Regions from separate parts of the Streptomyces sp. NPDC056527 genome, predicted to be linked through region 2. Evidence: riboswitches for the same ligand, from Rfam matches in the RefSeq annotation. Region 2 holds a riboswitch; the other holds the start of a gene.
The links. Region 2 has a riboswitch for glycine ahead of gcvT (glycine cleavage system aminomethyltransferase GcvT). Riboswitches for the same ligand answer to the same signal wherever they lie in the genome.

Region 1 (15,462 bases), on a different contig from region 2:
GCCGGACCCCCTGCGCCTGGAGCTCCGGCGGTCGGGTGTCCGTGGCCTGCTGGAACAGCGGCGGCCGGGACTCGCGCCAGAGCTCCCGGCCGAAGAGGAACGGCGAGTTGGCGCCGACGGCGATCTGGACCGCCGCCACGGCCTGGGCCGCGTTCCACACCGCGGCGAACCGGGCCGGGGTGACCTGGAGGTGCAACTGCACGGAGGTGCAGGCCGCCTCGGGCACGATCGACGTGGACGTGCAGGTGAGCCGCTCGACCCCCTGGATGTCGAGGCTGAAATCCTCGCCCCGGGCGGCGACGATCTGATCGTTGAGCAGGGTGTACCGGTCGACGGCCGAGAGGTTCTCGAAGACGAGATCATTCTGCGAGAGCGTCGGCAGAATTCCGATCATGACGACGCCGGCGTCGACCTCGCGGGCCTTGCGGTCGGCATATCCCAGACCGGTCCTCAACTCCTCCGCGAGCCGGTCGAATACGCGGCCGCCGAGACGGTGCGGAGCGATGTTCACTTCGAGGTTGAACATTCCGAGCTCCGTCTGGAAATCCGAGCTCGCGATGCGCTCCAGGACCTCCGCATTCACCATCCGCGGCATACCGTCCACGCCCGCGAGATTGAGTTCGATCTCCAGGCCCATCAGATTCCGCGGACGGTCGAACCTCTTCTCCGCCAGGAGCCTCGCGAGCCCCGCCAGGCACTGCTGGAGCTTCCTGCGGTATCTCTGCCGATCGGACAGGTCGAACCCGTCTGCCACGACCTTCTCCCCCATGGAAGCGTCCCTCCCCGATTGGGCGGCCACGGCGACGGCCGCGCGCGTCACGGACGATGATGCCCAGCCGACTGATCCATAACGCCTGCGAAGTCACCCCACCGCCAGGTAGGCTGGATTGAGCAATCATCCGGCACATCCCGGGGTCACTCGGCAAAGGACATATTCCCCCGGCATAAGCACGGAAAGCATGGGGTCGATATTCGGCCGTCCGCAGCGGCGACGAAGCCGCAGGCAGACGAAGTACCCTCGCGGCAAATGCTGCGAATCACCCCTGGAACAAGGCCTGATGACGCCTTGCTCGCAATATCGGCGACCGCTAGCGGAAACAACGTGTGAACACGTCTCGTATAAACTCCGCGAACGAGGCAGAGTGTTGGCGCCCGGCCATGACTTCATGGCCCCTCTCCGGCAGCCCACAGCGCCGTCGTACCTGCCCACGCATCACCGTGTCTCCTGAGTGAGAGGCGACCCACCATGCTCCGACCCTCCCCGGCCCCCGCGCCGGCCCTGCGCAGCGTCCTCACGGCCCTCGGTTCCCCCACCGCCGTCCGCGAGGCCCGAACTCCCGCCCTCCGGGCCGCCCAAGGGCCTCTGAGCCCCGAGCTGCCCCTGCCCGTCCATGTCCTCGACGTGCGGGACCAGGTCGTCCCGTCAGGGCAGGCGCCGCGCACGCGGCTCGTCGGCTGGCGCTTCCTGATCCGGGGCACCGACCGTGCCGTCGCCGCCGCCGACACCATGCTCACGCCCGACGGCTGGTCCTTCTCGCACTTCTTCGAGGGTCCGTACGTCACCGCCACCGAACGCGCCCTGCTCCAGGCCGAGACGCTGCCCACGACGTACCAGCCGCGCCTGCTGTCCGTACCGGAGCTGTACATGCTGACGCTGTGGCTCCACGGAGACACGGAGGCCGACGGGGCGTCCGCCTCGCCCGCACCGGCCGACCTCCTGATCCCCCTCGCCCCCGCGCCACCCGGCATCGCCTCCCACCGTCCGCACCGCGTCGCCGACCTGCTGCCCGTCCTGACGATGCGCCTCGCCCCGCCGCCGCTGTTCGGCACTCCGGCGCCGGCCTGAACCACCGCACCCGAAGCTCGTCCGCAGCGCGCACGCCCCGCGACCACCCGGTTCGCGGGGCGCCGCGCTGCCCGAACGCCACCGTCGAACACCCTGCCCCGTACGGACTAGCCCGCCAGGACTACTCCGAACCATCCGAAGAGACCGCCCAGTTGAGTTGAACCGCCCGCGCGGGTGATACGTCTTCATGCAGTAGGAAGAGCTGCCGTGAAATACCTGCGGATCGACGTCCGTAGGGGAACACTGGACCAACCGAACCGACAACGGGGGGCGGCCATGAGCACCGCATCGAGCCGCAGGACGACAGACACCACGACGCAGCGAAAGAACCCATCCATGTGCCAGCACCAGCCTGCCTGTCCCACCGCCCACTCCGCCGACCGGGAGGCGGCACGACTGATGGCGCACCACCCGGAGCAGGGCTGGAGCCTGCTGTGCAACGGGGTCCTGCTCTTCGAGGACACCGGTGAACTGCTGCCGGACGGCCAGATCATCGCCCCGCACCGCCCGCTGACGGCGGGCCGGGTGACGACCGCCGCCTGACGACAGGGCACGTCGGGCACCACACCGTACGAGGGAACACGCAAGGGCCGGCCCGGAGAACTCTCCGAACCGGCCCTGACTCATGCCCGGTTGCCGACGGCGCTCAGCTGGTGCTCACGCCCGCGCCCGTGCTCAGTTGTCGTACTCGTCCAGCGGCGGGCAGGAGCAGACCAGGTTGCGGTCACCGAACGCACCGTCGATCCGGCGGACCGGCGGCCAGTACTTGTCGGCGGCCGAGACACCGGCCGGGAAGACCGCCTCGTCACGGGTGTACGCGTGGTTCCACTCGCCGCCCAGCGCCGCCGCGGTGTGCGGGGCGTTGCGCAGCGGGTTGTCGTCCGCCGGCCATTCGCCCGACGCGACCTTCTCGATCTCGTTCCGGATCGCGATCATCGTGTCGCAGAAGCGGTCGAGCTCGGTGAGGTCCTCGGACTCGGTCGGCTCGATCATCAGGGTGCCGGCCACCGGGAACGACATCGTCGGCGCGTGGAAGCCGTAGTCGATCAGACGCTTGGCGATGTCGTCGACGCTGACGCCGGTCGACTTGGAGAGCGGGCGCAGGTCGACGATGCACTCGTGGGCGACCAGGCCGGCCGGACCGGTGTAGAGCACCGGGTAGTGCGGCTCCAGGCGCTTGGCGATGTAGTTCGCCGCGAGGACGGCCACCTGCGTGGCGCGCTTGAGGCCCTCGCCACCCATCAGACGCACGTACGACCACGAGATCGGCAGGATGCCGGCCGAGCCCCACGGGGCGGCCGAGATCGGGCCGACGCCCGTCTCCGGGCCGGCGGAGGGCTGCAGCGGGTGGTTCGGCAGGTACGGCGCGAGGTGCGCGCGCACACCGACCGGGCCGACGCCCGGGCCGCCGCCGCCGTGAGGGATGCAGAAGGTCTTGTGCAGGTTCAGGTGCGAGACGTCGCCGCCGAACTTGCCCGGCTTGGCCAGGCCGACCAGCGCGTTGAGGTTGGCGCCGTCGACGTACACCTGGCCGCCGGCGTCGTGGACCTCGGCGCAGATGTCGGCGACGTGCTCCTCGAACACGCCGTGCGTGGACGGGTAGGTGATCATCAGCACGGAGAGCTCGTCGCGGTACTGCTCGATCTTGGCGCGCAGGTCCGCGACGTCGACCTCGCCGTCGTCGGCGGTCTTGACGACGACGACCTTCATGCCGGCCATGACCGCGGAGGCGGCGTTGGTGCCGTGCGCGGACGACGGGATGAGGCAGACGGTGCGCTGCTCGTCGCCATTGGCGCGGTGGTAGGCGCGGACGGCCAGCAGACCGGCCAGCTCGCCCTGCGAACCGGCGTTCGGCTGGATCGACACCTTGTCGTAGCCGGTGACCTCGGCGAGACGCTCCTCCAGCTCGGTGATGAGCGTGAGGTAGCCCTGCGCCTGCTCGACCGGGGCGAAGGGGTGGATCTGCCCGAACTCGGGCCAGGTCACCGGCTCCATCTCGGTGGTCGCGTTCAGCTTCATGGTGCAGGAGCCGAGCGGGATCATGCCGCGGTCGAGCGCGTAGTCGCGGTCGGCGAGCTTGCGCAGGTAGCGCAGCATCGACGTCTCGGAGCGGTGCGCGTGGAAGACCGGGTGGGTGAGGTAGGCGTCCGAGCGCAGCAGCCCGGCGGGCACCGCGTCCTCGGTGGCTGCGTCCAGGGCCTCGATGTCGGCGTCGACGCCGAAGGCGGCCCACACGGCGGCGAGCTGGGCGCGCCCGGTGGTCTCGTCGCAGGAGATCGACACGTGGTCGGCGTCGACGAGGTACAGGTTGACGCCCGTCTCGCGGGCGGCGGCGACGGCCTCGGCGGCCTTGCCGGGCACCCGGACGGTGAGGGTGTCGAAGAAGTCGCCGTGGACGACCTCGACACCGCCGGCCTTCAGGCCCGCGGCGAGGATCGCCGCGTACCGGTGGGTGCGCTGCGCGATGCCCTTGAGGCCGTCGGGGCCGTGGTAGACGGCGTACATGCCGGCCATGACGGCGAGCAGCACCTGCGCGGTACAGATGTTGCTGGTGGCCTTCTCACGGCGGATGTGCTGCTCGCGGGTCTGCAGGGCCAGGCGGTAGGCCCGGTTGCCGTCGGCGTCGACGGAGACGCCCACGAGGCGGCCCGGCAGGGAGCGGGCGTGCTTGTCCTGGACGGCCATGTAGCCGGCGTGCGGTCCACCGAAGCCCATCGGGACACCGAAGCGCTGGGTGGTACCGACGGCGATGTCGGCTCCGAGCGCACCGGGCGAGGTGAGCAGGGTCAGCGCGAGCAGGTCGGCGGCGACGGTGACGATCGCGCCGAGCTCGTGAGCGGCGTCGATCAGCGGCTTGATGTCGCGGACGGCACCGGAGGCGCCCGGGTACTGGACGAGCACACCGAAGACGCCGCGCTCGGCGATCTCGGCGGGAATGCCCTCGGACAGATCCGCGACGACGACCTCGACACCGGTCGGCTCGGCGCGGGTCTCGATGACGGCGATGGTCTGCGGCAGGGCGTCGGCGTCCACGAGGAAGACACCGTTCTTGACCTTGCCGACGCGGCGGGAGAGCGACATGGCCTCGGCGGCCGCGGTGCCCTCGTCGAGGAGGGAGGCGCCGGAGGTGGGCAGACCGGTGAGGTCGGCGACCATGGTCTGGAAGTTGAGCAGCGCCTCCAGACGGCCCTGCGAGATCTCCGGCTGGTAGGGCGTGTACGCCGTGTACCAGGCCGGGTTCTCCATGACGTTGCGGAGGATCACCGGCGGGGTGAAGGTGCCGTAGTAACCGAGGCCGATCATCGGTGCGAGGACCTGGTTGCGGTCGGCGAGCTCACGCAGCTCGGCGAGGACCTCGGCCTCGGTACGAGCGGAGGGCAGACCGAGCGCCTCGGCGTTCTTGATCACGTCCGGCACGGCGGCGGCCGTGAGCTCGTCGAGGGAGCCGTAGCCGACCTGCGCGAGCATCTTGGCCCGTGCTTCGGCGTCGGGCCCGATGTGCCGCTGCTCGAACGGGATGCCCTGTTCGAGTTCGGAGAGCGGAATGCGGTTGGCGGTCATGTACGGAGGCCTCCTGGTCGTCACGACCTGCGAGGGGCACCAACGGCGCGGGTGCCCGGACGGCCTCCCCCTCTGTCATCTCAACCTGAGAGTTTCACCGGCACGCCGAAGGGGCTCGCCGGCTTTCACCGTCGGTGAGAGCGGATGCCGTCGGACGTCCGCCCTGCTTTCCAGAGTGACCTCGTCCGTGCGGTACAGGGGCCTGAGAGATTCCGGGGAGGATTTGCTCCTTCGGCGCCTCCGAAAGGTTTCTCCGGAGGACTCTCCCGCACAGGGTCGACAGCCACAGCCAGCCTACCAGCGAGGTTCCGGAAGCCATCGCTCAAGTGGCCGACATCCCAGATGTGCACTTTCGTAGTCTTTGTAGAGCAGTGCGACCCGTTGGAGGGACCGTGCAGACCGACATCGATCCGCGCAGCCTGATCGGCCGCAAGGCGTACGACCGCGATGGACACAAGATCGGCACCGTGGACGAGGTGTACCTGGACGACGCCACCGGCGTCCCCGAGTGGGCCGCGGTCCGCACAGGCCTCTTCAGCCGGGACGCGTTCGTCCCCCTGGAGCCGAGCGAGCTGGCCAAGGACGGCCTGCACATCCCGTACGACCGATCCCTGATCAAGGACGCCCCGGACTTCGGCGTGGGCCGCCACCTCTCCCCCGAACAGGAGCTCCAGCTCTACCGCCACTACAACATCTCGCTCCCCCCACCGCCCCCGGACCGGGACTTCGGCCGCCTGGCAGGCCAAGAGGAAAGCTGACGCCCCCACCACCGGCCGCGCGGCCCCTGACCGACCCCCGCCGCCCGAGGGGCCCCTGACCGACTCCGCGCCGCCCAAACCGAACGCCGAAGCTCAGGGGGAGGGTGGGAGCGATATGCCCGGGCGAAGGGCGGGCGTACCCCCCACCAGCGGCAGGGGCTCCCCCGCCTCCAGCTCCGGGTCGTCCACGAGAAAAGTCCGTACCCGCCCCGGCGCCGACCCGGGCTCCTCGAAGCGCACGGTGACCCGCCCCACCCCGCTCCCCTGCACCCACCCGGCGCCGTACACCGCGTGCCGTACGTCATGCCCGGGCGACCAGCGCCGCTCGACGGGAGCCTCCGGTTCCGGGGTCGCCTCCACGGGTGAAGCCTCCCCTGCTCCCTCCGCCGGCTCCGCCGCCTCCGCCGCCTGCGCGAACAGGTCCTCCTGCGTGTAGTCCGCGAGCCCGCTCACCCCCACACCGAGCAGCCGGACCCCGCCCGTCGTGTCGACCCCCTCGAGCAGCCGGCCCGCGGCCTCCCGCACCACCACCGTGTCGTCCGTCGGCCCTCGCAGCGTCTCGGAACGCGTCAGCGTCGAGAAGTCGAACCGCCGCACCTTGAGCACGATCGTCCGCCCCGAGTGTCCCGACGCCCGCAGCCTCCCCACGCATCGCTCGGCGAGCCGCTCCACCTCCGTCCGGATCCGCACCCGGTCATGGAGATCCACGTCGAAGGTGTCCTCCACCGACACCGACTTCGTGTCCCTCTCGGCCACCACGGGCCGATCGTCGTACCCCTGGGCCATGAGGTACAGAGACCCCCCGTGCGCCCGCCCAAGGAGCCGTACAAGCTCGTCCTCGCCCGCTTCCGCGAGATCCGACACCGTCGTCATCCCGGCCCGCCGCAGGTGCTCCCCGGTGGCCGGCCCGACGCCCGGCAGGATCCGCACCGACTTCGGCCCCAGCAGCTCCCGCTCGGTCCCCGGCTCGATCAGCACCAGCCCGTCCGGCTTCGCCTCCTCCGAGGCGATCTTCGCCAGCATCTTGGACCCGGCGAGCCCCACCGACCCCGTCAGCCCGGTCGTGGCGAGGATGTCCTTGCGCAGCCGCTCACCGGCCTCCCGCGCGCTCTGGCTGTCGTCGGCCACACCCCCGGCCTCCAGGTCCACGAAGGCCTCGTCCAGGCTCAGCGGCTCCACGAGCGGCGACAGCCGCCCCAACAGCTCCATGACCTGCTCGCTGATCCCCCGGTAGAAGCCGAAGCGCGGCACGAGATAGGCGGCGTTGGGCGCCCGCCGGCGAGCCTGCGCCATCGGCATGGCGGAGTGCACCCCGAAGCGCCGCGCCTCGTACGAAGCGGTGGCGACGACCCCGCGCGGGCCCAGCCCTCCGACCACCACCGGTTTCCCGCGCAGACTCGGTTTCGCCGCCTGCTCGGCGGCGGCGAAGAAGGCATCCATGTCCAGATGCAGAATCGTCGGCGCGGCTCTCACATATCCGATGCTGCCCTACGCCACTGACATTCGACCCGCACACACGTACGGGCGCGTCGAAACCCGCCCGACACTCCCGTCGCGCTCCCCCGCGCCGGACCGACCAGCCGACGCGGACGCCCACGCCGAGCGCGGATCGTCGCCCGGACGGCTTGTCGCCGACGGCCGGAAGAGTCCGGCCGACGCTCAGACCGCCCGGTCCCGCCGACGCCGCGCGAGCTCGTCACCCGGGTTGTGGCCGATCAGCGTCTCACCGGTGTCGACGCGCTCCCCGTGCAGCTGCGAGAGCGCCGCCTCCACATCGCGCCAGACCACGCCCACCGCGATCCCGAAGACGCCCTGCCCGCCCTGGAGCAGGTCGACGACCTCGTCCGGCGAGGAGCACTCGTAGACCGTGGCCCCGTCGCTCATCAACGTCATGCGCTCCAGGTCTCGGAAGCCACGTGCACGCAGGTGCTGCACGGCGGCCCGGATGTTCTGAAGCGCGACCCCGGTGTCCAGGAACCGCTTGACGATCTTGAGAACGACGACGTCCCGAAAGCTGTACAGCCGCTGCGTCCCGGATCCGTACGCGGGCCGCACGCTCGGCTCCACGAGCCCGGTGCGCGCCCAGTAGTCCAGCTGGCGATAGGTGATTCCCGCAGCCGCACACGCCGTCGGACCGCGGTAGCCCACCACGTCCGTCCCGGATGCCGCAGCCGGGCCCGCACTCACGTCCGTACCGAAGTCGCCCACACTGCCGTGAAGCGGATACGGACCGTTCTCCCCGGGCGCATGCCCGAGAGAGCCCCCTGCCGTACCGTCGCCGCTGCTCATCACGCCGACCCTCCGTCCTTGACCTGCCCACACGAAGGTAGGCAGTCACTCGGGGTGCGTCAACGATCGCCACACTCGGCACGCCGAGTGATAATCACCCTGAGAGTGGTTTCCCGTGTCTCTCTCCGGGGAAAGGCTACTCGAATGCCCTGACCGCACCCGGCGCGCGACGGCCGGTGGCCGGCCCATGGCCGGCCCGCCTCAGTGGCTGTTGGACCTCACTGGCTGCTGGACCCGAAGTCCTCGGGGGAGATCTGGTCGAGGAACTCGCGGAACTTCTCCACCTCGTCCTCCTGCTCGTCCGGAATCGCGATACCGGCGTCGTCGAGCACACCGTCACTGCCGTAGATCGGCGTTCCGGTCCGCAGGGCGAGCGCTATCGCGTCGGAGGGCCTGGCGCTCACCTCGACGCCGCTGGCAAAGACCAGCTCCGCGTAGAAGACGCCTTCACGGAGGTCGGTGATGCGGACCTCCGTGAGCTCCTGGCCCACGGCTTCAAGGACATCCTTGAAGAGGTCGTGCGTCAGCGGCCGGGCGGGGGCCATGCCCTGCTGGGCGAAGGCGATCGCGGTCGCCTCACCCGGTCCGATCCAGATGGGGAGGTACCGATCGCCTCCCACTTCACGCAGGAGCACGATCGGCTGGTTGGAGGGCATTTCCACCCGGACACCCACAACGTCGAGCTCGTTCACACAGCAACCCTAGGACGTGCTCGACCGGTTTGGGTAGTCGGGCCCCCACAAGATCACTGAAGTCGGAGCCCCAGAGCGGTCTGGACCAGTGCCGCATGCAGCCGGACGGACAGCCCGGCGAGCTCCTTCGCGGTGGCCTCGGCATGTGCTCTGGTCTGCGGGTTACGGTGCCGGCGCAGCGGCGCGACCACCTGTTCGACCAGACCCGCCTCCCGGTCGGCGGCCGCTTTGACCGCCCTGAGGTGTCGCGGTTCCAGACCGAATCTCCCCAGATCCGCGACAAGTCTGGCGACCGTGACGGTCTCGGCGTCATAGCCGCCCCCGGCTCCCGCGGCGATGAGCCCGTACGACTCCCACTCCGCGAGCTCCTCCTCGCTCACCTCCGCGGCGGCGAGCAGCTCGGCCCGCCCCACCCGCGCGGCGGTCGGACGGTCGCCTTCCGGTTCCCAGGCCCCGTCGAGCAGATCCCGCTGCGGGCTGGGGGACGGGAGCTTCACCTGCTCGCCCCGGGCGAGGGCGTCGAGATGCTCCCGGATGACCTTCAGCGGAAGATAGTGGTCCCGCTGCATCCGCAGGATCTGGGCGAGCCGCTCCACGTCCTGCACGCTGAACTTCCGGTACCCGGAGGCGGTCCGCCGGGGCTCGACGAGCCCCTCGGCCTCCAGGAACCGGATCTTGGAAATGGTGACTTCGGGAAACTCGTCACGCAGTTGGTTCAGCACCGTCCCGATGCTGACCAGCCGGTCGCCCGCGGTGGCGGTGCCGAGTCCGGCACCGCCCGTCGGTGTTCGCAGCATGGACCTTCCCTGAAGACTTCCCGGAGGCGTCACACGCCCCGCTGGCTCGAGTAGAAGACCAGCCGGTACTTGCCGATCTGCACCTCGTCGCCGTTGGACAGAACCACCGACTCGATCGGCTCACGGTTCACGTACGTGCCGTTGAGGCTGCCGACGTCGGCGACGGTGAAGCTGCCGTCCTGCGCCCGCCGGAACTCGACGTGGCGCCGCGACACGGTGAAGTCGTCGAGGAAGATGTCGCTCTGCGGGTGACGGCCGGCCGTGGTCAGCTCGCTGTCCAGCAGGAAGCGGCTGCCCGAGTTCGGACCGCGACGCACGACGAGCAGGGCCGATCCGGCCGGCAGGGCCTCGACGGCCGCCAGGGCCTCGGGCGAGAGGGACGGCATGGCCGTCTGACCGGTGACCTCGGCGTCGTACGCCTCAAGGCCCGAGATCGAGATCGTCGACGTCGTCTCGGACGCGCGCTCCACGGGCGCCCCGCCCCGCAGCGGCGTGCCGCAGTGGGAGCAGAAGCGGCTGTCCGCGGTGTTGCGGTGACCGCACCTCGTACACACCGGCATGGACGCATCCTCCTGCCGCGGCTGACCCGCGGAGGTCTGGGTCGCATACGGATCGGGGGTGAACCCTCCACCCGTACTTGAGGTTGATGGTTCCCCGAAACCTATGCGCCCGGCACCGGCAGGGTCAACAGACGACGCGCCGTGCGCGCCCGCGACATCCTCGCCCTGGCCGCCGACCTCATCACGGAACAGCGGACGCTCGCCGCCCTGTTCCTCGCTCTGGGCATGGCGCGGCGCGCGGTGCTTGGCGTTGCCGCCATCCTCGCGTGCGCTCTTGCCGAACAACTTCGCAAAAAAACTCACGGGCGATTCCCCTTGACCGAAACAGACCCGCCCGTGGGGCAGGACGAACCCTGAATGAACACACCTGCCGACCCGGACACCTTCACAACGTCCGTATCCTCCGGACAGTTTCCACCACGCACCACGCTTGTGATGCGGCGACCCCCCGCAACGACTCCCCCTTGTCGCGCGACCGCCATGCACCCCCGCCTCACTGCGAGGACGACTGAGCGTAGTCAGGCCGCTTCGCAGGTCGCAAGGCATCCACGACGATCTTCTCGGACTTGGCCACGGTCGCCGTGGCCTGCTCCTTCTCCAGTGTCTGAATGACTCCACCGGGGATGTTGAGCGCCGGCTCGAGATCCTCGGGCTTGCCGATGACCTTGAAGACGTACGGAGCGGTCACCTTCGTTCCATCGATCTCTATATCGCCGCCCGCACCGGAGAAGTAACTGTCCGCGACCACCCGTACGTCGTTGATCTGGATCGCCTCCGCGCCCGCGGCGCGCAGCTCCTGGATCGCGTCGAGCAGCATGTCCGACTCGACCGCCGCCGCCGCGCCCGCGACGGTCAACGTGATGCCCGGACCCTCGGCGGCGACCGTACCGGCCAGGATGCCGAGCTGCTGCTCCTTCTCCTGGGTCTGCTTGCGGGCCTCCTCCGCCTGGTCCGAGCTGGACTCCAGCTCGGAACGCTGGTTCTCCAGGCGCGCCTTCTCGTCCTCCAGGCGCTGCGTACGGTCGTCGAGCTCGTCGAGGATCCGGACCAGGTCCTCCTGACGGGCGCCGCGCAGCGCACTGTTGTCGCTGGTGGAACGGACCTGGATGGCGAGACCCAGACCGAGGACGAACAGCAGCAGGGCGACGATGAGTTGGGCCCGGCTCACCCGCGGCGGCCACAGCCCCGCGGCCAGCCGCTGCCGGCCGGTCAGCTGCTTCCCGGACTCGGCGGGCGCGGCGGGGGTCGCCGGCGTCGCCTTGCCGTCGTCCGGGTTCTCGGGCGTCTCGGGGTGCACGTCGTTGCTCATCGGCGTCACGCCCGGAACACGTGCCGCCGGATGGCGGCGGCGTTGGAGAAGATGCGGATGCCGAGCACGACGACGACACCGGTCGACAGCTGCGCGCCCACGCCCAGCTTGTCGCCGAGGAAGACGATCAGCGCGGCCACCACCACGTTCGACAGGAAGGAGACCACGAAGACCTTGTCGACGAAGATGCCGTCGAGCATGGCACGCAGGCCACCGAAGACCGCGTCGAGGGCGGCGACCACGGCGATCGGAAGATAGGGCTCGACCACCGCCGGAACCTCGGGCCGGACCAACAGTCCGACCACCACTCCCACGATCAGGCCCAGTACGGCGATCAAGATGTGCCCTTCCCTGTGTCGGCCGTGGCCTGCCCGGTGGGCTTGGCGGCCCCGGCTCCCCTCGGCTCTGCTGTACGTACGATCAGGCTCGGCGCTGCTGGCAGACGCACGTCCGCCTCGGCCGAGATGCTGGTGCGGATCCCGAAGTTCTCCTGCAGCGCATGCAGGTACTGGCCGTCGGCGCTGTCCTGGAACGCGGTGCTCAGCCGCTGCCCGTCCCCCACCGCGAGCACCGTGTACGGCGGCACCAGCGGCTTGTTGTCGACCAGTATGGCGTCGCCCGCCGCCCGGATCGCCGACAGCGACGTCAGCCGCTGGCCATTGATCGCAACGGCCTCGGCGCCCGACTGCCACAGCCCGTTGACGACCCGCTGCATGTCACGGTCGCGGACCCGGCCCGTGTCGGAGAACCCGCTGTTCTCCCGGGGACCACCGCCACCCTGCTCGGTGTCCTTGGCGTCGTCGACGACGAGCTTCACACCCGGACCGTGCACCGGGGTCGCCCCCGACAGCAGCGCCACCAGCTCGGCCTGGTCACCGCCGTGCTGCTCCAGCGCCGCGCGCTGCCGCTCGCCGACCTCGGCGCGGATCCGCTCGACGTCCTGCTCCAGCTTGTCGGCAGCGTCGGTCTCCGCGTCGATCCGGCCGATGAGCTCCTGCCGCTCCTTGGCGACGACCGGCGCGGAGATCCGCGCCTCGGCGGCACCCACCGTCACCACCGCGGCGGCGAGCACCAGGCCGGCCGCCAGACCGAGCTTGGCCCGCAGCGTCCGCGGCAGCCCGCCGCCCTCCGCCTCACGCCGGGCCGAAGCCTCCGCGTAACCGTCGTCGAGCGCGTGGTCGATCACGTTGTTCAGCAGCGACATGGATGCGTCCGGACGCGGGGGCTGCGATCCGGTGCTCCGAACGGGGGGCTGCTGCGACATGCCGAACATCGTCGCACGTCGGGGGTGCTACCGCCGAATGGCCCCACCGATGTGCCGGGAGGCGCCCGAAGAACACCTCCCGACACATCCGCCCCAACCGTCAGTGACCTGCGCTCTCGACCACGTTCGACCACTCGTCGAGCAGCGCCTGCGCGGAGGAGTCGTCCGGCCCCTCGGCCCACAGATGGGTGACGGCCTCGGCCGGGTCGGGCAGCACCATCACCCAGCGACCGTCCGCCTCCACGACCCGTACCCCGTCGGTGGTGTCCACCGACCGGTCCCCGGCCGCCTCCACGACCCGGCGCATCACGAGCCCCTTCACGGCCCACGGCGTCGCGACGTCCCGCCGCAGGACATGCGCCCGCGGGATACGGGCATCGATCTGGCTCAGCGTGAGCTGCGTCCGCGCCACCAGCCCGATGAGCCGCACGAACGCCGCGGCACCGTCGAAGACGCTGCTGAACTCGGGAATGATGAACCCGCCCCGACCGTCGCCGCCGAAGATCGTGGACTCCTCGCGCCCGACCCTCGTCAGATCGTCGGGCGAGGTCGTCGTCCACTCCACCTGCGTCCCGTGGTACGCGGCGACCTGCTCGGCGATCCTCGTGGTCGTCACGGGCAGAGCCACCCGCCCCGAGCGCCGCTCGGCCGCCACCAGGTCGAGCATCACCAGGAGCGAACGGTCGTCCTCGATGATCCGGCCCCGCTCGTCGACGAGCGACAGCCGCTCGCCCACCGGGTCGAACCGCACCCCGAACGCGGCCCGCGCCGACGCGACGATCTCCCCGAGCCGCACGAGCCCGGCCCGCCTGGTCTCCGCCGACTCCGTGGGCCTCGACTCGTCGAGGCCCACGTTGATCGTCAGCGAGTCCACCTGCAGCCGGCCGAGGAGGCTCGGCAGAACGAGCCCCGCGCTGCCGTTGGAGGCGTCCACGACGACCTTCAGACCCGCCTCGGCGATTCCGGAGGTATCCACGTTCCGCAGCAGCGAGCCGGTGTACGAGTCGAAGACGCTCGCCGGGAAGGAGAGGTCACCGATCTCGCCCGGGAACGCCCGCCGATACTCCTGACGTGCGAAGACCCGGTCCAGCTTGCGCTGCCCGGCCTGCGACAGATCCGCACCCCGCTCGTCGAAGAACATGATGTCCACGGAGTCCGGCACACCGGGCGAGGTCCGCAGCATGATCCCGCCGGCGCTTCCCCGCGCGGTCTGCTGCCGCGCCACCGGCAGCGGCACGTTCTCCAGGTCGCGTACGTCGATGGCACTGGCCTGGAGCGCCGAGATCACCGCCCGCTTCAGCGCGCGGGCACCCCTGGAGTGGTCACGCGCCGTGGTGACGGTCGATCCCTTCTTCAGCGTCGTGGCGTACGCCCCCGCGAGCCGTACGGCCAGCTCGGGCGTGATCTCCACGTTCAGGATTCCGGAGACCCCGCGCGCCCCGAAGAGATGGGCCTGGCCGCGGGACTCCCAGATGACCGAGGTGTTGACGAAGGCGCCTGCCTCGATGGTCTTGAAGGGGTAGACCCGGACGTTCCCCTGAACGATCGATTCCTCGCCGACGAGGCACTCGTCGCCGATGACCGCGCCGTCCTCGATCCGGGCGGCCCGCATGATGTCGGTGTTCTTCCCGATCACACAGCCGCGCAGATTGCTCTGCTGCCCGATGTAGACGTTGTCGTGGATGACGGCCTTGTGAAGGAACGCGCCGCTCTTGACGACCACGTTCGAGCCGATGACGGTGTGCTCGCGGATCTCGGCTCCCGCCTCGACCTTCGCGTAGTCACCGATGTACAGCGGCCCCCGGAGGACGGCGTCCGGAGAGACCTCCGCGCCTTCCGCGACCCACACTCCGGGCGAGATCTCGAAGCCGTCGAGTTCGACCTGGACCTTTCCTTCGAGTACGTCGGCCTGTGCCTTGACGTAGCTCTCGTGGGTACCGACGTCCTCCCAGTAGCCCTCGGCGACATAGCCGTAGATCGGCTTGCCTTCCTTCATGAGCTGCGGGAAGACATCACCCGACCAGTCGACGGAGGTGTCGGCCTCGACGTAGTCGAAGACCTCGGGCTCCATCACGTAGATGCCCGTGTTCACCGTGTCCGAGAAGACCTGGCCCCAGGTCGGCTTCTCGAGAAAGCGCTCGACCTGTCCTTCCTCGTCGACGATCGTGATGCCGAATTCCAGCGGATTCGGCACACGCGTCAGACAGACGGTGACGAGGGCGCCCTTCTCTTTGTGGAAGGCGATCAGATCGGTGAGGTCGAAATCGGTGAGTGCGTCTCCCGAGATGACGAGGAAGGCGTCGTCCTTCAGCGCTTCCTCGGCGTTCTTCACACTCCCCGCGGTGCCGAGAGGTTTCTCCTCGTTGGCGTACGTGAGCTCCATTCC
Region 2 (15,462 bases):
GACCACCAGCAGCGTTGCGACGACGTTGAAAAGCCGCCGGATGAGGTAGACGAGCACTGCAGTCGGCCGCTCGGGGCGGGCGGCTGCCGCCCCTTGTGGGGACGACAGCCGCCGCCTGCGGCCTTCACCTGCCCTTCGAACTAGCGCATGTGGGGTGAAGGCACATGTCCTGCTGTTACTTGACGACGCCCACGGTGGCGAGGTCGATCTTGCCCATCGACTCGTTGAAGTAGACGTTCGTCAGACGGGGGTTGTGGTAGACGAGCGCCTTGTCGAAGTTGATCGGCAGGTAGAGCGCCTTCTCCATGATCTTCTTGTTGATCTCGGTGTAGAACGGCGCGGCCTCGGCCGGCGTCGGGGCGTCGGCGGCCTTGTCGAACAGGCCGTTCACCTCGGGGTCGTTCAGCATCGAGTAGTTGTTGTTGCCGTTCGGCAGGATGAACGAGCCGTCCACCAGCGGCTGCAGGAAGCCCGCGCCGGAGTTGTAGTCGGCGCCCCAGCCCATGACGATGATGCCGTAGCCCTTCTTCTTCACGTTCTCGGGCGAGCCGATCGTGGAGGAGGAGAGCTTGCCGTCGTACTGGTCGATCGAGGCGTCGATGCCCACGGCCTTCAGCGCGGCCTGCAGCGACTCGGCGGTCTTGACCTCGGCGGCGCGGTTGTTGCGGACCGCGATCGTGGTCTTGAAGCCGTTCGGCTTGCCACACGCAGCAAGCGCGGCCTTGGCCTTGTCGACCTGCGGCTTGCCGGCGGTCAGGCCGTACGGGTCGAACGCCTTGTCGGCGCCGGGGATGCCGGGCGGCAGCATGTTGGCGCCGAGGTCACCGGAGGTCGGGCCGCCACGGGCCGTCTGCAGGGACTTCGGGTCGGCCGCGTAGATGACGGCCTTGCGGCACTCGACGTTGTCGAACGGCGCGACCGTCTGCGGGAAGACCATGTAGCGGATGTAGCCCGTGAACGGGTTGTCCGCGTTGGCCTTCAGCTTCGGGTCCTGAAGGATCTTGATCTTCGCGGCGTTCTGGACACCCGTGCCGTCGACCGCGAGGTCGATGTCACCGGACAGCAGACGCTGGTCCATGTCCTCAGGGTTGGTGGTCACCGTGAAGGAGACCTTGTCCGGCAGACCCTTGCGGATCGTGTCGGTCTTCGGGTCCCAGTTCGGGTTGCGCTCGAAGGTCGCGCCCTTGCCCGCGGTGAAGCTGGTGACCTTGTACGGACCGGTGGACAGCGGCTTGTTGGTGTACTTCGCGCCCGTGTCCTTGGCCATCGGGACCGGCGAGGAGGACGGCATCGCCAGCAGGTAGGAGAAGTCCGAGTTCGGCTTCGCCAGGTTGAAGACGATGGTCTTGTCGTCGGGCGTCTGGACCGACTTCAGGCCGAGCTTGTCGGCGGCCTTGTCCTTGTACGGGCCGGGGTACTTCTGGCCCTGGTCGAGGATGTCGATCAGGTACGTCGGACCGCCGGACAGCACGTCCTGCGCGAAGACGCGCTCGATGCCGTACTTGATGTCCTTCGAGGTGACGGGCGTGCCGTCCTCGTACTTGACGCCGTCCTTCAGCTTCAGCGTGTAGGTCTTGCCGCCGTTGCTGAGGACCGGCAGCGCCTCGGCGAGGTCCGGGACCAGCTTGGTGCCCGCGTCGCCCGGCTTGCTGTCGTACGCGAGCAGCTGACGGACGTACAGGCGCTGGAGGTTCCAGACGAAGCCGTAGTAGGCGCGCGCCGGGTCCAGGTAGTCGACGTCCTGGGGCGACCAGAGCTTGAGCTCGCCGCCCTTCTTGTCGGAGACGTTGACGACACCCTTGGTCGCCGCGTCGAACCCGGCGCCGGCGGAACCCTTGCCCTTGCCGCCGTCGTCGCTGCCGCCACCGCATGCCGCGGTGAGGGAGAGAGCGGCGACCAGCGCGGTGAGCGCTACTGCCTTCTTTCTGCGGATCACTGTGTTCCAACCTCCCAGGAATGGATTCAGGTGAATCAGGTGAATCGGTTCAGCTGCCCTTGGGGTCGAGTGCGTCACGCAGCCCGTCCCCGAAGAGGTTGAACGCAAGGACGGTGACGAAGATCGCGAGACCCGGAACAACCATGAACGTCGGGTCCGCCTGGTAGATCGGGACGGCGTCGGAGAGCATCTTTCCCCAGGACGCGGTCGGCGGCTTGACGCCGGCGCCCAGGAAGCTGAGGGCCGCCTCGGTGAGGATGTTGGTCGGGATGATCAGCGTCGTGTAGACGAGGATCGGGGCGACCAGGTTGGGCAGGAGCTCCTTGCGGAGGATGTAGCCGCGGCCCGCCCCGAGGGATCGGGCGGCCTCGACGTACTCCCGCTCGCGCAGCGACATCGTCTGGCCGCGGACGATGCGTCCGATGTAGGGCCAGCCGAAGAAGCCGATGACGACGATCAGTACGCCCATGCGGACGCCGGTGCCGGTCAGCCCCCAGAGCGAGTTGGGGACCACGGAGACCAGCGCGATGGTGAAGAGCAGCTGCGGGAAGGCGAGCAGCAGGTCCATCAGCCGGCTGATGATCGCGTCGACCCAGCCGCCGAAGAATCCGGCGATGGCGCCCAGGATGCTGCCGATGACGACGGACACGAAGGCGGCCAGGAAGGCCACGAGGAGCGAGATCCGCGCGCCGTAGACGATGCGGCTGAAGACGTCGCGTCCGTTGGTCGGCTCCACACCCAGCAGGAAGTCGGAACTCATCCCGCCGAAGGATCCCTTGGGGATGCCCAGGTCGGGGTCGAGCATCTCCTCGTGGAACTCGTTCGGCGGGTGGCCGAAGACACTGACGATCTGCGGCGCGAAGATCGCGACGAGGATGAGGAAGAGCACGAGGAATGCGCCCGTCAGTGCGACCTTGTCGCGCTTGAGGCGTGTCCAGGCGATACGGCCGGGAGAACGACCCTCGATGGCCTTGGCAGGGACTTTGGCGGCGACAGCTGCGATCTCGTCCGCGGCTGTGTCGTGCAGTGGTGCCGTCATCGTGGTGGGGACCCCTCTCGGCCGACGGTGGCCGGCCCATGCCCGCCGCTGTAGCGGCTTGTCTCACATCGGTGTCGCTGATGCTGCGTACGGGTGCGTTTGTTACGTGTGGATTGCTGCGAAGAGCGTCTGAAGTGCTCGTGAAGAGTCGGTGGTCGCGGGCCGTCCGGCTCTCGGTTGGGGGGAGTCTTCATCGGGCTCACGATCACCCGCCAGACCTGCTCGGGATGTGATGCGCAACCGTGATGTGGCCCGGAGCCTTCCGTTATCCGGACCGGCGGCCCTGCTGAGCGAAACAACACCGCCCGTTCGGCGCGGAACGGACATCACGCCCAACAGTGCGTTCCTGGCTGCTTTTTGGGTGGATTCGCCGAGGACGACGAAGGCCGCACCGAGGAACTCGGTGCGGCCTTTTCGGACAGGCGTCTCGCGATACGGACGGACTGTCAGGGCTCAGCGATAGACGGGGACGTGGGCGTCGCGGTCGTAGAACGGGCGCGCGTTGGCGCGCAGCCACATCGTCACAGGGTCGTACTCGTCGGACATGGCGACCGTCGAGACGGGCAGCCCGTCGGGGACCGCCGCGATCGACTGGCGCATCATGCCCCGCACCGCCTCGACCGAGGCGGCGGAGGTGTCGTAGAGGTCGAGACCGATGGCGAGGTACGGGGAGCCGAGCGCGGGTTGCACCCAGGCGCGGCGCAACGCCCGTACGGCCGGGGTGCGATGGGCGTTCTGGGTCAGCAGGGCGTAGAACTGCGGGATCTCCAGGGCGGGTTCGGAGAGCCGCAGCGGTCCGGCGGGCATCCGGTCGAGACCGGTGGCGATCCGCCGGAGATCGGCCCAGGGGATGCCGACGCCGCCGCCCGGGTCGTGCGGGTTGAGCCAGATGCCCCAGCGGTCGGGGTAGAGGGAGCGCGCGATGTCCCGTCCCGTGACCACTTCGTGGGCGCGGTTCCAGCCGGAGGCGGCGAGCTCCTGCGCGGAGGTGACGCACGGGGCGTACCCGAAGCCGTCGACCTCCATGTTCCCGTACTGGGCGTCCGGCGAGCCGGGTGTGCCCTGCCAGAGCAGCATCCAGACATCGCCTTCGGCGAGGGCGTGCAACAGCTTCTCGTACGCGTCGTAGCGTCCGGGTGCCACCTGGCGCAGCATGTGCTCGACCTGTCCGGCCGCAGCGGTGCTCGACGCGCTCACCCTGGGTCCCGCCCCTCTTCCGTCCACCGAACCAGCTTAATTACGCGGACGCCCGCTGATAGAAGGGGCGCACCCGCTCCAGCATCCAGTCGCCGACAGGGTCCTGCGCAACGTCCAGCAGGATGAGATTGACCGGCCAGGCCACCTCGACCCGGCCCAGCGCGCGGCCGAGCGCGTCGAGCGGGGCGTTGCGGTCGACGCCGTCCCAGGTGGCGAGCTGGACGCCGACGAAGAGCGCCGGCTCGGTGCCCTCGACGCTCGCCAGGGCGCGGCGCGCGCTGACGACGACGCCGGTGGCCTCGAACTCGGCGGAGGCGGCGGCGAGGAAGTCGACGGGGTCGTCCTGCCAGTCGGGCTCGAAGAGCCGCACGCGGCCGCCGCTCGCGGGGCCGTCCAGCGGAGTGCGGCCGACCCGGCAGAGCTCGGCGACGGCGGGCGGAGGCAGCGGGGCGCCGACGGTGCCGCCGGGGTTCACGGCGATGCCGAGCTGGGGGGGCAGACCGCGGGCGAAGTCGCGCGCGGGGGCGACGGTGAACGACATGTGAGCACCGACACAGGCCAGGAACTGCTGCTCGGAGCTGAAGACGGGGACGTACGGCAGTCCGTCGATCTCCATCGTGGGCAGATCGAGGTCCCGGCTCTCGGGGGTGCCGCCGTTGGGGAGGGGCACCCAGACGGGGCTCCGCCCGAGCACCTCGACGAGCCGGCCTCCGGCCGCGGGGTTGCCGAGCGAGGCGGCCAGCACCTCTTCGAGCTCATTGCCCGGCCATGTGACGTCCACGCTTCTCGGTTCCCCTTCTCGCGCGCCCTGGTCGCGTCTCGCACGCCCTGGTCGTGGCGCCCTCGGGGCAGAACCCTAACGCCGCCCCGGCACCGCCGTGGCCAAAAGCGTACGGAGCACCCCGGTCCGGATATCCCGGGAGGGGGGTCGAACCGATGCGGACGGCCGGCCGGTGCGCGCCGACGTCACGCGACCGGACCTGGCGCCGTCGGCGGCGCTCCGGCGGTGCGGACGCGTCAGTGCTTGGCGCGGAAGGTGATTCTGCGCAGGGCGCCCGCCGCGTCCCTGTCGAGGAGGGTGGCCGAGGAGCAGCCCCGGGGCAGGCGGCCGGATTCCACGGAGCTCAGCAGGCGGCCGACGGCCCGGCGGTGCCGGGCGAAGGCGTACCCGGAGACGCCTCGGCCGCGATCGCGCTGCCCCTCCCGCGCAGCGGCCGGGGTGACGTCGAGCAGGACCAGGTGCAGGGCGCCGCCCCGCCGGCGGGCCTCGCGGGCGAGCCAGTTCCGCACCCAGGACTGGGTGCCGCAGTCGTGGACGACCACGCTCCGCCCGGAGCGCAGCGCCCGGCGCAGCCCGGCGTAGTGGGCGATACGGGCCAGCGGGCGGTAGACGGCGTACGGCAGGAAGCGGGGCAGTCGTGCTTCCCAGCGCTCGCGGGCGTCCTGCGAATCGATGCCCAGGCCCTCGGCCGCGCGTCGCATGAGCGTCGACTTGCCGCTGCCGGGCAGCCCCGAGACCACGACGAGGTCGCCGGCGGCGAACGAGAGCACGCGGGGGCCGCGGCCGCCGCGCTCACGCAGATCGCGCAGCAGCGGCACGGCCGAGCCGCGCCTGCGGGTCCTGGCCCGGGCGCGCGGGGACGGTATCCCCGTCCCTGTGGCGTAGGCGCCGGTGTGCTGGAACGTCATCGCTTCTCCCCCAGTCGGGTTCCCGGGAACCCTTGCCCATAAAGTGTAAAGAAGCGGTAATGAGGCACAAGCGATTTGCCGATCAGACCCCTCGTGCAATGATGTGCGCGCCAAGCGCACACAACCTCATACCGGCCGCTCGAATCCGCGCGGGAGAGTCCCGGAACCACCACGGTGGGCCCCGGGCGCCGAAGGAGCAAGACCCTCCCTTGAATCTCTCAGGCCCCGTACCGCGTGGATGAGGCAGATCTGAAAAGCGGGCGCACAGTCGCGCCCCACCCAAGGTGCAAGCCGAGGATGCCCTCGGTGAACCTCTCAGGTTCCATGACAGATGGGGAGGATCGTCCTCGTCCGTCATGATTTTTCTGCCTTGGGACCCGGGAGCCACACCCATGAGCACTGCCGCCCCCCGTCTGACCGCCCTCGATGCGCTGCATCGCTCCCTGGGCGCGACCATGACCGACTTCGCCGGCTGGGACATGCCGCTGCGCTACGCCAGCGAGCGCGACGAGCACAACGCCGTCCGTACCAAGGCGGGCCTCTTCGACCTCTCCCACATGGGTGAGATCACCGTCACCGGCCCGCAGGCCGTCGAGCTCCTCGACTTCGCGCTGGTCGGCAACATCTCCACGGTCGGTGTGGGCCGTGCCCGCTACACGATGATCTGCCAGGAGGACGGCGGCATCCTCGACGACCTGATCGTGTACCGCCTCGGCGAGACGGAGTACATGGTCGTCGCCAACGCCTCCAACGCGCAGATCGTCCTCGACGCGCTGACCGAGCGCGCGGCCGGCTTCGACGCCGAGGTGCGGGACGACCGTGACGCGTACGCCCTGATCGCCGTCCAGGGCCCGGAGTCCCCCGGCATCCTGAAGTCGATCACCGACGCCGACCTGGACGGCCTGAAGTACTACGCCGGCCTCCCGGGCACGGTCGCCGGGGTCCCCGCGCTGATCGCCCGTACCGGCTACACCGGCGAGGACGGCTTCGAGCTGTTCCTGAAGCCCGAGCACGCCGAGGTCGTCTGGCAGGCGCTGACCGAGGCGGGCACGCCGGTCGGCCTGATCCCCTGCGGCCTGTCCTGCCGTGACACGCTCCGTCTGGAGGCGGGGATGCCGCTGTACGGACACGAGCTGACCACCTCCCTCACCCCCTTCGACGCGGGCCTCGGCCGGGTCGTGAAGTTCGAGAAGACGACCAACGACGGCGACTTCGTCGGCCGCAAGGCGCTGGAGGCCGCCGCCGAGCGCGCCGCCTCCAACCCGCCGCGCAAGCTCGTCGGCCTGATCGCCGAGGGCCGCCGCGTCCCGCGCGCGGGCTTCTCCGTCGTCGCGAACGGCGAGGTCGTCGGCGAGGTCACCTCCGGTGCCCCGTCCCCCACCCTCGGAAAGCCGATCGCCATGGCGTACGTGGACGCGGCTCACGCCGAGCCCGGCACGCAGGGTGTAGGTGTGGACATCCGCGGCACCCACGAGGCGTACGAGGTCGTGGCACTGCCGTTCTACAAGCGCCAGAAGTGACGCATCCGTCTCGCTCCGTGTCTCACCCCGCAAGACTCACGTTCATCAGCACTCCCTCGATCCAGGAGAATCAGGTCATGAGCAACCCCCAGCAGCTGCGCTACACCAAGGAGCACGAGTGGCTGTCGGCCGCCGAGGACGGCGTCGCGACGGTCGGCATCACGGAGTTCGCGGCCAACGCGCTCGGTGACGTCGTCTACGCCCAGCTCCCGGAGGTCGGTGACACGGTGACCGCGGGCGAGACCTGCGGTGAGCTGGAGTCGACCAAGTCCGTCAGCGACCTGTACTCCCCGGTCACCGGTGAGGTCGTGGCGGCCAACCAGGACGTGGTGGACGACCCGTCGCTGGTGAACACCGCTCCGTTCGAGGGTGGCTGGCTGTTCAAGGTGCGCGTCACGGGTGAGCCGGACGATCTGCTCACCGCCGATGCGTACGCCGAGTTCTCCGCCGGGAACTGAGACCCCTTAGGGATCGATTCATGTCTGTGCTGAACACCCCTCTTCACGAGCTGGACCCGGACGTCGCCGCCGCCGTCGACGCCGAGCTCCACCGCCAGCAGTCCACCCTCGAGATGATCGCCTCGGAGAACTTCGCTCCGGTCGCGGTCATGGAGGCCCAGGGCTCCGTTCTCACCAACAAGTACGCCGAGGGCTACCCGGGCCGCCGCTACTACGGCGGCTGCGAGCACGTCGACGTCGCCGAGCAGATCGCGATCGACCGGATCAAGGACCTGTTCGGCGCCGAGTACGCCAACGTGCAGCCGCACTCCGGTGCCTCCGCGAACCAGGCCGCGCTGTTCGCGATCGCCCAGCCCGGCGACACGATCCTGGGCCTGGACCTGGCCCACGGCGGTCACCTGACCCACGGCATGCGCCTGAACTTCTCGGGCAAGCAGTTCAACGTGGTCGCGTACCACGTGGACGACGCCGGCCTGGTCGATATGGCCGAGGTGGAGCGCCTGGCCAAGGAGCACCGCCCCAAGGTGATCATCGCGGGCTGGTCCGCCTACCCGCGTCAGCTGGACTTCGCCGAGTTCCGTCGGATCGCCGACGAGGTCGAGGCGTACCTGTGGGTCGACATGGCCCACTTCGCGGGCCTGGTCGCAGCCGGTCTGCACCCGAACCCGGTCGAGTACGCGGACGTGGTGACCTCCACCACGCACAAGACGCTCGGCGGCCCGCGCGGCGGCATCATCCTCGCGAAGAAGGAGTTCGCGAAGAAGCTGAACTCCTCGGTCTTCCCCGGTTTCCAGGGCGGCCCGCTGGAGCACGTGATCGCGGCCAAGGCCGTCTCCTTCAAGGTCGCGGCCTCGGAGGAGTTCAAGGAGCGCCAGCAGCGCACGCTGGACGGCGCCCGGATCCTCGCCGAGCGCCTGGTCCAGGACGACGTCACCGCGCACGGTGTCTCGGTCCTGTCCGGCGGCACGGACGTGCACCTGGTCCTGGTCGACCTGCGCAACTCCGAGCTGGACGGCCAGCAGGCCGAGGACCGTCTCCACGAGGTCGGCATCACGGTCAACCGGAACGCGATCCCGAACGACCCGCGTCCGCCGATGGTCACCTCGGGTCTGCGCATCGGTACGCCGGCGCTCGCGACCCGTGGTTTCGGCGACGAGGACTTCCGTGAGGTGGCCGACGTCATCGCGGAGACCCTGAAGCCCGGCTTCGACGCCGAGGCGCTCAAGGCCCGGGTGTCCGCGCTTGCGGAGAAGCACCCGCTGTACCCCGGCCTGAAGTAGTTTCGTACGCTTTAGTTCCAGGTTCGTTCGTACGAAAGCTCCGGGGCACCGCGCACACTGGACAGTGGGCGCGGTGCCCCACCCCCTTTTCCTGCTGTTCTGCACCACCCCGGCAGACAACGGCGTCTAGCCCCCCACAAGGAGTTCCCCGTGGCCATCTCGGTCTTCGACCTGTTCTCGATCGGTATCGGCCCGTCGAGCTCCCACACGGTGGGCCCCATGCGTGCGGCCCGGATGTTCGCCCGTCGGCTGAAGAACGAGGGGCTCCTCGCGCACACCGCCTCGATACGCGCGGAGCTGTACGGATCGCTGGGCGCGACGGGTCACGGCCACGGCACGCCGAAGGCCGTCCTGCTGGGTCTGGAGGGCAGCTCCCCGCGCACCGTCGACGTCGAGACGGCGGACGACGAGGTCGAGCGCATCAAGTCCAGCGGCAGGATCAACCTGCTCGGCGCGCACGAGATCCCCTTCGACTTCGACGAGGACCTGATCCTGCACCGCCGCAAGGCGCTGCCGTACCACGCCAACGGCATGACGATCTTCGCGTACGACGCGGAGGGCGCCCCGGTCCTGGAGAAGACGTACTACTCGGTCGGCGGCGGCTTCGTCGTGGACGAGGACGCGGTCCAGGGCGAGAACCCGATCGTCCCGGACGACACGGTCCTGAAGTACCCCTTCCGTACGGGCGACGAGCTGCTGCGTCTGGCGAAGGAGACCGGCCTGTCGATCTCGGCGATGATGCTGGAGAACGAGAAGGCCTGGCGCAGCGAGGAGGAGATCCGCACGGGTCTCCTGGAGATCTGGCGGGTCATGCAGGCCTGTGTCTCGCGCGGCATGTCCCGCGAGGGCATCCTGCCGGGCGGTCTGAAGGTCCGCCGCCGCGCCGCGAACACGGCCCGCAAGCTGCGCTCCGAGGGCGACCCGGCCGCGCTCGCGATGGAGTGGATCACCCTCTACGCGATGGCCGTGAACGAGGAGAACGCGGCGGGCGGCCGGGTGGTCACCGCTCCGACGAACGGCGCGGCGGGCATCATCCCGGCGGTCCTGCACTACTACATGAACTTCGTGCCGGGCGCGGACGAGGACGGCGTGGTCCGCTTCATGCTGGCGGCGGGCGCGGTCGGCATGCTCTTCAAGGAGAACGCCTCGATCTCCGGCGCCGAGGTCGGCTGCCAGGGCGAGGTCGGCTCGGCCTGCTCGATGGCGGCCGGCGCCCTCGCGGAGGTCCTGGGCGGCACCCCCGAGCAGGTCGAGAACGCGGCCGAGATCGGCATGGAGCACAACCTCGGCCTCACCTGCGACCCGGTCGGCGGCCTGGTCCAGATCCCGTGCATCGAGCGCAACGGCATGGCGGCCGTGAAGGCGGTCACGGCGGCGAAGATGGCGATGCGCGGCGACGGCAGCCACCTGGTCTCCCTCGACAAGGTCATCAAGACGATGAAGGAGACCGGCGCGGACATGTCGGTCAAGTACAAGGAGACCGCACGCGGCGGTCTCGCGGTGAACATCATCGAGTGCTGAGCCTTCTCGGCGTCGGCGCGTCGGTTCCCGCGGTCGTCTCCGGGGGCTGATCGGGGCGTCGGGGGTGTGGACCGCCCGGTGGAAGCGGGGTGGTCCACCGGGCGGTCAGGGCTCGCGCACCGTGCGGGGTCAGGTGATGACCGGGATCTTCCGCGGCGCGCACAGCTCCGGTGTCTTCGGCGACCGCGGTGCGGGCGCCTGGGGAGGCGCGGGATCGTCATGGATCATCTCGTGCAGATCGCGCCGGTCCGATATGGACAGCTTCCGGTACGCCCGGCTCAGATGGATCTCCACCGTGCGCCGTGTGACGAACAGACGGTTGGCGATCTCCTGGTTGGTCAGGCCGCCCGCGGCGAGCAGGGCGGTACGGCGTTCGGCCGGCGTGAGCGAGGCGGGTCCGGTCTCGGTGTCCCGGCGCGGCCTGGCGCCCGACTCGAGCAGGTCCTGACGCAGTTCGCGTACGAGCGCTCCCGCCCCGCACTTCTCTGCCAGGGCCGTGGCCGCGCGCAGCTGCTCGCGGGCCTTGCGGATCTTGCGGGTGCGCATGTACTCGCGGCCGAGGTCTCCCAGGGCCTGGGCCTCCGCGAGGGTCGCGCCGGACTCCCGGAGGATCCCGACGGCCTCGGTGAGAAGGGCGGCCCGCCGGTCGCCGCCGGCCAGCAGGCCGAGGACGCGCAGGGCGCCGCCGATGGCGTGCGGTGCGCCCCAGGCACGGGCCAGTTCCAGCTCCTCGCGAGCGAGGCGCTCCGCGATGGCAACGTTGCCGAGGCGGCTGTGGGCCAGCGCCGCCTCGGAGCGCCAGGGGTACACGGCCGAGTCCGCCCAACCGCGCAGCCGCAGCCGGCGGCCGCACTCCTCCAGGTCGGCGAGGCCCGCCCTGGCATGTCCCATCGCGATGTGCAGCCGGCCCCGGTGGAAGAGCAGTCCGGGCAACGCCATCCCGGGAGGGCCGCTCGGCCTGCTGTCGTCGAGGAGCACCCGCTGGGCCTGTTCGAGGTCTCCGGACTCCAGCAGTGCCGCCCCGAGCCAGCAGCGGGCCTGGGCGGAGCCGAGCCACTCGCGGCCGGGCAGCACCGGGCTGTGCTCCAGCGCGTCGTACGCCGCCCGGGCGGACTCCTGCAGACGGCCCACCCGGAACGCGCACTCCGCGAGCGCGGCCCTGGCCAGGGCGGCCACCGTGTGGGAGCCCTCGACCGTCGCCTGGGCGAGCAGGGCCCGACAGATCTCCAGCGCCTCCTCGTGCTCGCCCGCGCGTGCCAGGACGAGGAGGAGGGCGGTCCGCAGCGCCGCGTCCTCGTTGACGCTGCCCACCGGTTCGCTGAGCGCGAGGCGGGCCAGCTGTACGGCCTCCTCCCGTCGCCGGCCGCGCCACTGGGCGTGCAGGGCCGGCACCGCCGCCTCGGCCCGTCGGACCCAGGGGGTACGGGCGACCTCGAACCGCACCGCCCTGGCCGCGGGCGGCGCCGCCGGGGCGCTCCGGCCGTCGAGCAGGCGCAGCAGTTCGAGAAGGGCACCGGTGCCGGCGCGCAACTCCTTCTCGGCGTCCTGCCGTTCGAGGTCGGCGGCCTCGGCCTCCATGATGCGCAGGGCTTCGGGGATGTCGCCGGAGAGCACGACGGCCTGGACGAGGTCGGCGAGCGCGGCGGCCCGCCGGTCGCCGACCTGGGGTATGAGGTCGAGCGTGTTGCGCAGCCGGGGCACGGCCGCGTCGAGGTCGTCGGCGAGCTCCACCTGGCCGAGCCGCCGCAGCAGTTCGGGCTCGCGCTCCGCCCCGCACTCCTCCATCCCGCGCTCCAGATAGGCCCGGGCCTCCTTCGGCTCTCCGGCGGCGAGGGCGGTGTCGGCCGCGTCGACGAGGATCTGGCCGGCCCAGGGCGCGCCGACGGGCGCGGAGTGCAGCAGGTGGGCCGCTATCTCCTCACGGGGCGCGGCCGCGGCGTGCAGGACCTTGGCCGCCTCGGCGTGCAGGCGGGCCCGTTCGCTGGGCGGCATGGCGGCGAGGAAGGAGGTCCTGACCATCGGGCGGCTGAAGGTGACGCCTTCCTCGGTCGCGTCCAGGACTCCGGCGCGGACGAGGGTGTGGAGGACGTCGGCGGCCTCCGCGGGGTCGAGCCCGGCCAGTTCGGCTACGAGTTCGGCCGAGTGCGCGCGGCTCATGATCGCGACGGTGCCGAGGGCTCGGCCGATGCCGGGGAACCAGGTCTCGAAACGGGCGACGAGGGTCTCCGCGACCTCCGCGGAGCCGAGTTCGGCGATCCGCGCGGCGGACAGCTCGCCCGGGCCGACGCCGGTGCGCTGCAACTCCCGTAACAGGGACTGGACCAGGAGCGGGTTGCCACCGGTGGTCTCGTGGCAGGCGCGGGCGAGGCCGGCGTCGACCGGGACGCCGAAGGAGGAGGACAGCAGATAGCCGACGCTGTCGGCGTTCAGTCCCCGCAGCACGACGCGCCGGTGGAACTCGGAGGCCACCGCGGCCACCGAGGTCGTGTCGGGCCGCTGCGCCTCCTCGTCCCCCGGCTCCGTGTGGTCCCGCGCCAGGGTGCCCAGCAGTGCGACCGGCAGTCCTTCGAGGCGGGCCATGAGATGACCGAGCCAGTGCAGCGACCAGGTGTCGGTCCACTGCAGGTCGTCGACGACCAGCAGCAGGGGCCTGCGGGTGGCATGGCCGGTCAGGAGGCGGTGGACTTGGGCCGCGGCGGCCTCGGGCAGGAAGGCCGAGATCCCCGTGGACTCGCGGGACGACTCGGGCGGGCCGAAGCCGTCCGGAGCGGAAGGACCCGGAGCGGACGGGCCGGGGAGACAGGACCCCGGGGCGGACGGGCCCGGTCCGGTCAGGAGTTGGTCGCGCACCTGGTGCAACACCCCGTACGGCAGGGCTCGTTCCGCCTGCCGGGCCCTGGCCGACACCACCTCGAAGCCCCTGGCCCGCGCCGTCCTGAGGGCGGCGCGGGCCAGATAGGACTTCCCGGTGCCGATGCCACCCTCCATCAGGAGACTGGCCCCCATCCCGCCCGCCGCCGCGGCCAACGCCTCTTCCAGGGCGGACACTTCGCCATCTCGACTCAGCACAGCAACTCCCTTGTCGCCCCAGCGTTTCGGCGTCGCTCGTCGTGCGTGTACTGCGGTTCAGACCCGTTCAGGCCCCCCGTGCCGGCTGCGCCAGCGATCGGTGGCCACCCCCGCGAGGACGACCTCGACCACGTCCTCCGCCAGGGCGGCCGTGACCGGCAGGTGCCCGAAGAGCACGCGGTAGTAGGTGGTGGAGGCCAGCATGTCGAGGAGCAGATCGATGTCCGCGTCCCCCCGGATGTCGCCCCGGTGGATCCCGCGCCGCAGCGCCTCGGCCGTCGACGCCCGGCGTACGTGGAAGAACTTCTCCAGGAACTCCGACTCCAGCTCCGGGTCGTCGGCCAGATCCGCGACCAGGGCGGGCAGGACCCGCCGGCCGACCGTGTGGGTGAACGCCTGGCTGAGCGTGCCGATCCCGGCGATGAGGTCGCAGTGCGTGCAACCGGTGTCCGGCGTCGGCGTGGTGCCGATCGCCGACGCGAGCGTGTCCACGACGAGGTGCTGCCGTGACCGCCACCGCCGACGCAGGGCCGGCTTGCTGGTACCGGCGCGGGCCGCGACCGCCTCCAGGGTCAGCCTGCCGTAGCCCCCCTCGTTGAGGATCTCCATCACCGCGCTGGGCACGGCGACGTCGATACGGCTGTCGCGGGGCCGTCCGGAGCGCTGCCCACCGGGGGTCCGCACCTCGGGCTCGGCCCGGTTCGGGGTGTTCACCATGCCGTCAGTATAGGTATGCTCACCACCATTCCGTTCCGGCACGGAACGAAAATGGCTCAAGGAGTGACTCCATGTCTCACGGTGTCGACGAAGTGGCCGAGGGGACCGGCGGGTCGGGCGGATCACAGACCCCGGCCGCCGCCGCGGAACCCACGCCCTCGGAGAGCGTCTTCTCGGGGCCCTACCGGGCCCTCACGTTAGGCGTGATCCTTTCGGTCAGCATGGTCGCGTTCGAATCGCTCGGCGTGGCCACCGTGCTGCCCGACATCGCACGGAAGCTGGACGGCCTGGGCGCCTATGGCTGGGGCCTGTCCGCGCTCATGCTCGCGAACATCATCGGTACGGTGCTGGGCGGCCGGTCCGCCGACCGGAGCGGCCCGTGGCGGCCGATGGCGGTCGGCCTGGCCGTCTTCGCCGTGGGCTGCGCGGTGGCGGGCGCCGCCACGTCCTGGCCCCTGTTCCTCGTCGGCCGGTTCACCCAGGGGCTGGGCGTCGGCGCTGTCATGGCCATGGCGTACACCGTGATCGGTCTGGCCTATCCGGAGCATCTGCGGGCGCGCATGTTCGCCCTGCTGTCCTCCGCGTGGACCATCCCGTCCCTGATCGGCCCCGTCGTCGCCGGCACCCTGGCGGACCTGACGGACTGGCGCGCGGTCTTCCTGCTGATGCTGCCGCTCATCGCGATCGCGGCGGTCCTCACCCTCCCCGGCCTGGCCAAACTGAACCGGTCCCGCGGCGAAGCGGGGACGGCGGAGGCCGGGACCCCCGCGCTGCCCTGGTGGAAGAGCCCGTTGGCCAATGCCGTCCTGCTCACCGTGGGCACCGGCCTGCTGCTCCAGGCCCTCCTCCTGAAGAACATCCCCCTGCTCGTCGTCCTCGCCCTGCTCGGTGTGGCCATCGCCGTCCCCGCGCTGCGCCAGGTGACGCCGGAGGGCACCCTGAGCGCCCGGGCCGGCCTCGGCGCCGGCATCGTGATCCGCGGCCTGCTCTGCGGCGTCTACTTCGGCAGCGAGGCATTCCTGCCGCTGGGCCTCCA

Region 1: linked by a shared signal. The riboswitch ahead of gcvP (aminomethyl-transferring glycine dehydrogenase) and the one ahead of gcvT (glycine cleavage system aminomethyltransferase GcvT) in region 2 are both predicted to bind glycine.

Annotation. Positions count from the first base shown of each region.
Region 1 covers NZ_JBHTTQ010000130.1:1,133-16,594, reverse strand. Annotated here, with positions in the region: gene ACFQ7Q_RS34290 (glutamate-cysteine ligase family protein) at 1-769, opposite strand, end outside; gene ACFQ7Q_RS34285 (hypothetical protein) at 1,247-1,846, shown strand; gene ACFQ7Q_RS34280 (DUF5999 family protein) at 2,183-2,389, shown strand; gene gcvP (aminomethyl-transferring glycine dehydrogenase) at 2,522-5,407, opposite strand; glycine riboswitch at 5,588-5,686, opposite strand; gene ACFQ7Q_RS34270 (PRC-barrel domain-containing protein) at 5,800-6,165, shown strand; gene ACFQ7Q_RS34265 (DNA polymerase IV) at 6,259-7,638, opposite strand; gene ACFQ7Q_RS34260 (MerR family transcriptional regulator) at 7,825-8,454, opposite strand; gene ACFQ7Q_RS34255 (bifunctional nuclease family protein) at 8,673-9,146, opposite strand; gene ACFQ7Q_RS34250 (MerR family transcriptional regulator) at 9,200-9,943, opposite strand; gene ACFQ7Q_RS34245 (FHA domain-containing protein) at 9,973-10,914, opposite strand; gene ACFQ7Q_RS34240 (DUF881 domain-containing protein) at 10,997-11,812, opposite strand; gene ACFQ7Q_RS34235 (small basic family protein) at 11,818-12,150, opposite strand; gene ACFQ7Q_RS34230 (DUF881 domain-containing protein) at 12,147-13,076, opposite strand; gene ACFQ7Q_RS34225 (sugar phosphate nucleotidyltransferase) at 13,177-15,462, opposite strand, start outside.
Region 2 covers NZ_JBHTTQ010000020.1:14,489-29,950, reverse strand. Annotated here, with positions in the region: gene ACFQ7Q_RS13490 (ABC transporter permease) at 1-57, opposite strand, end outside; gene ACFQ7Q_RS13485 (ABC transporter substrate-binding protein) at 176-1,936, opposite strand; gene ACFQ7Q_RS13480 (ABC transporter permease) at 1,986-2,975, opposite strand; gene ACFQ7Q_RS13475 (enhanced serine sensitivity protein SseB C-terminal domain-containing protein) at 3,429-4,172, opposite strand; gene ACFQ7Q_RS13470 (enhanced serine sensitivity protein SseB) at 4,213-4,953, opposite strand; gene ACFQ7Q_RS13465 (AAA family ATPase) at 5,190-5,861, opposite strand; glycine riboswitch at 6,002-6,104, shown strand; gene gcvT (glycine cleavage system aminomethyltransferase GcvT) at 6,254-7,381, shown strand; gene gcvH (glycine cleavage system protein GcvH) at 7,459-7,839, shown strand; gene glyA (serine hydroxymethyltransferase) at 7,860-9,119, shown strand; gene ACFQ7Q_RS13445 (L-serine ammonia-lyase) at 9,270-10,640, shown strand; gene ACFQ7Q_RS13440 (ATP-binding protein) at 10,770-13,709, opposite strand; gene ACFQ7Q_RS13435 (TetR/AcrR family transcriptional regulator) at 13,767-14,426, opposite strand; gene ACFQ7Q_RS13430 (MFS transporter) at 14,498-15,462, shown strand, end outside.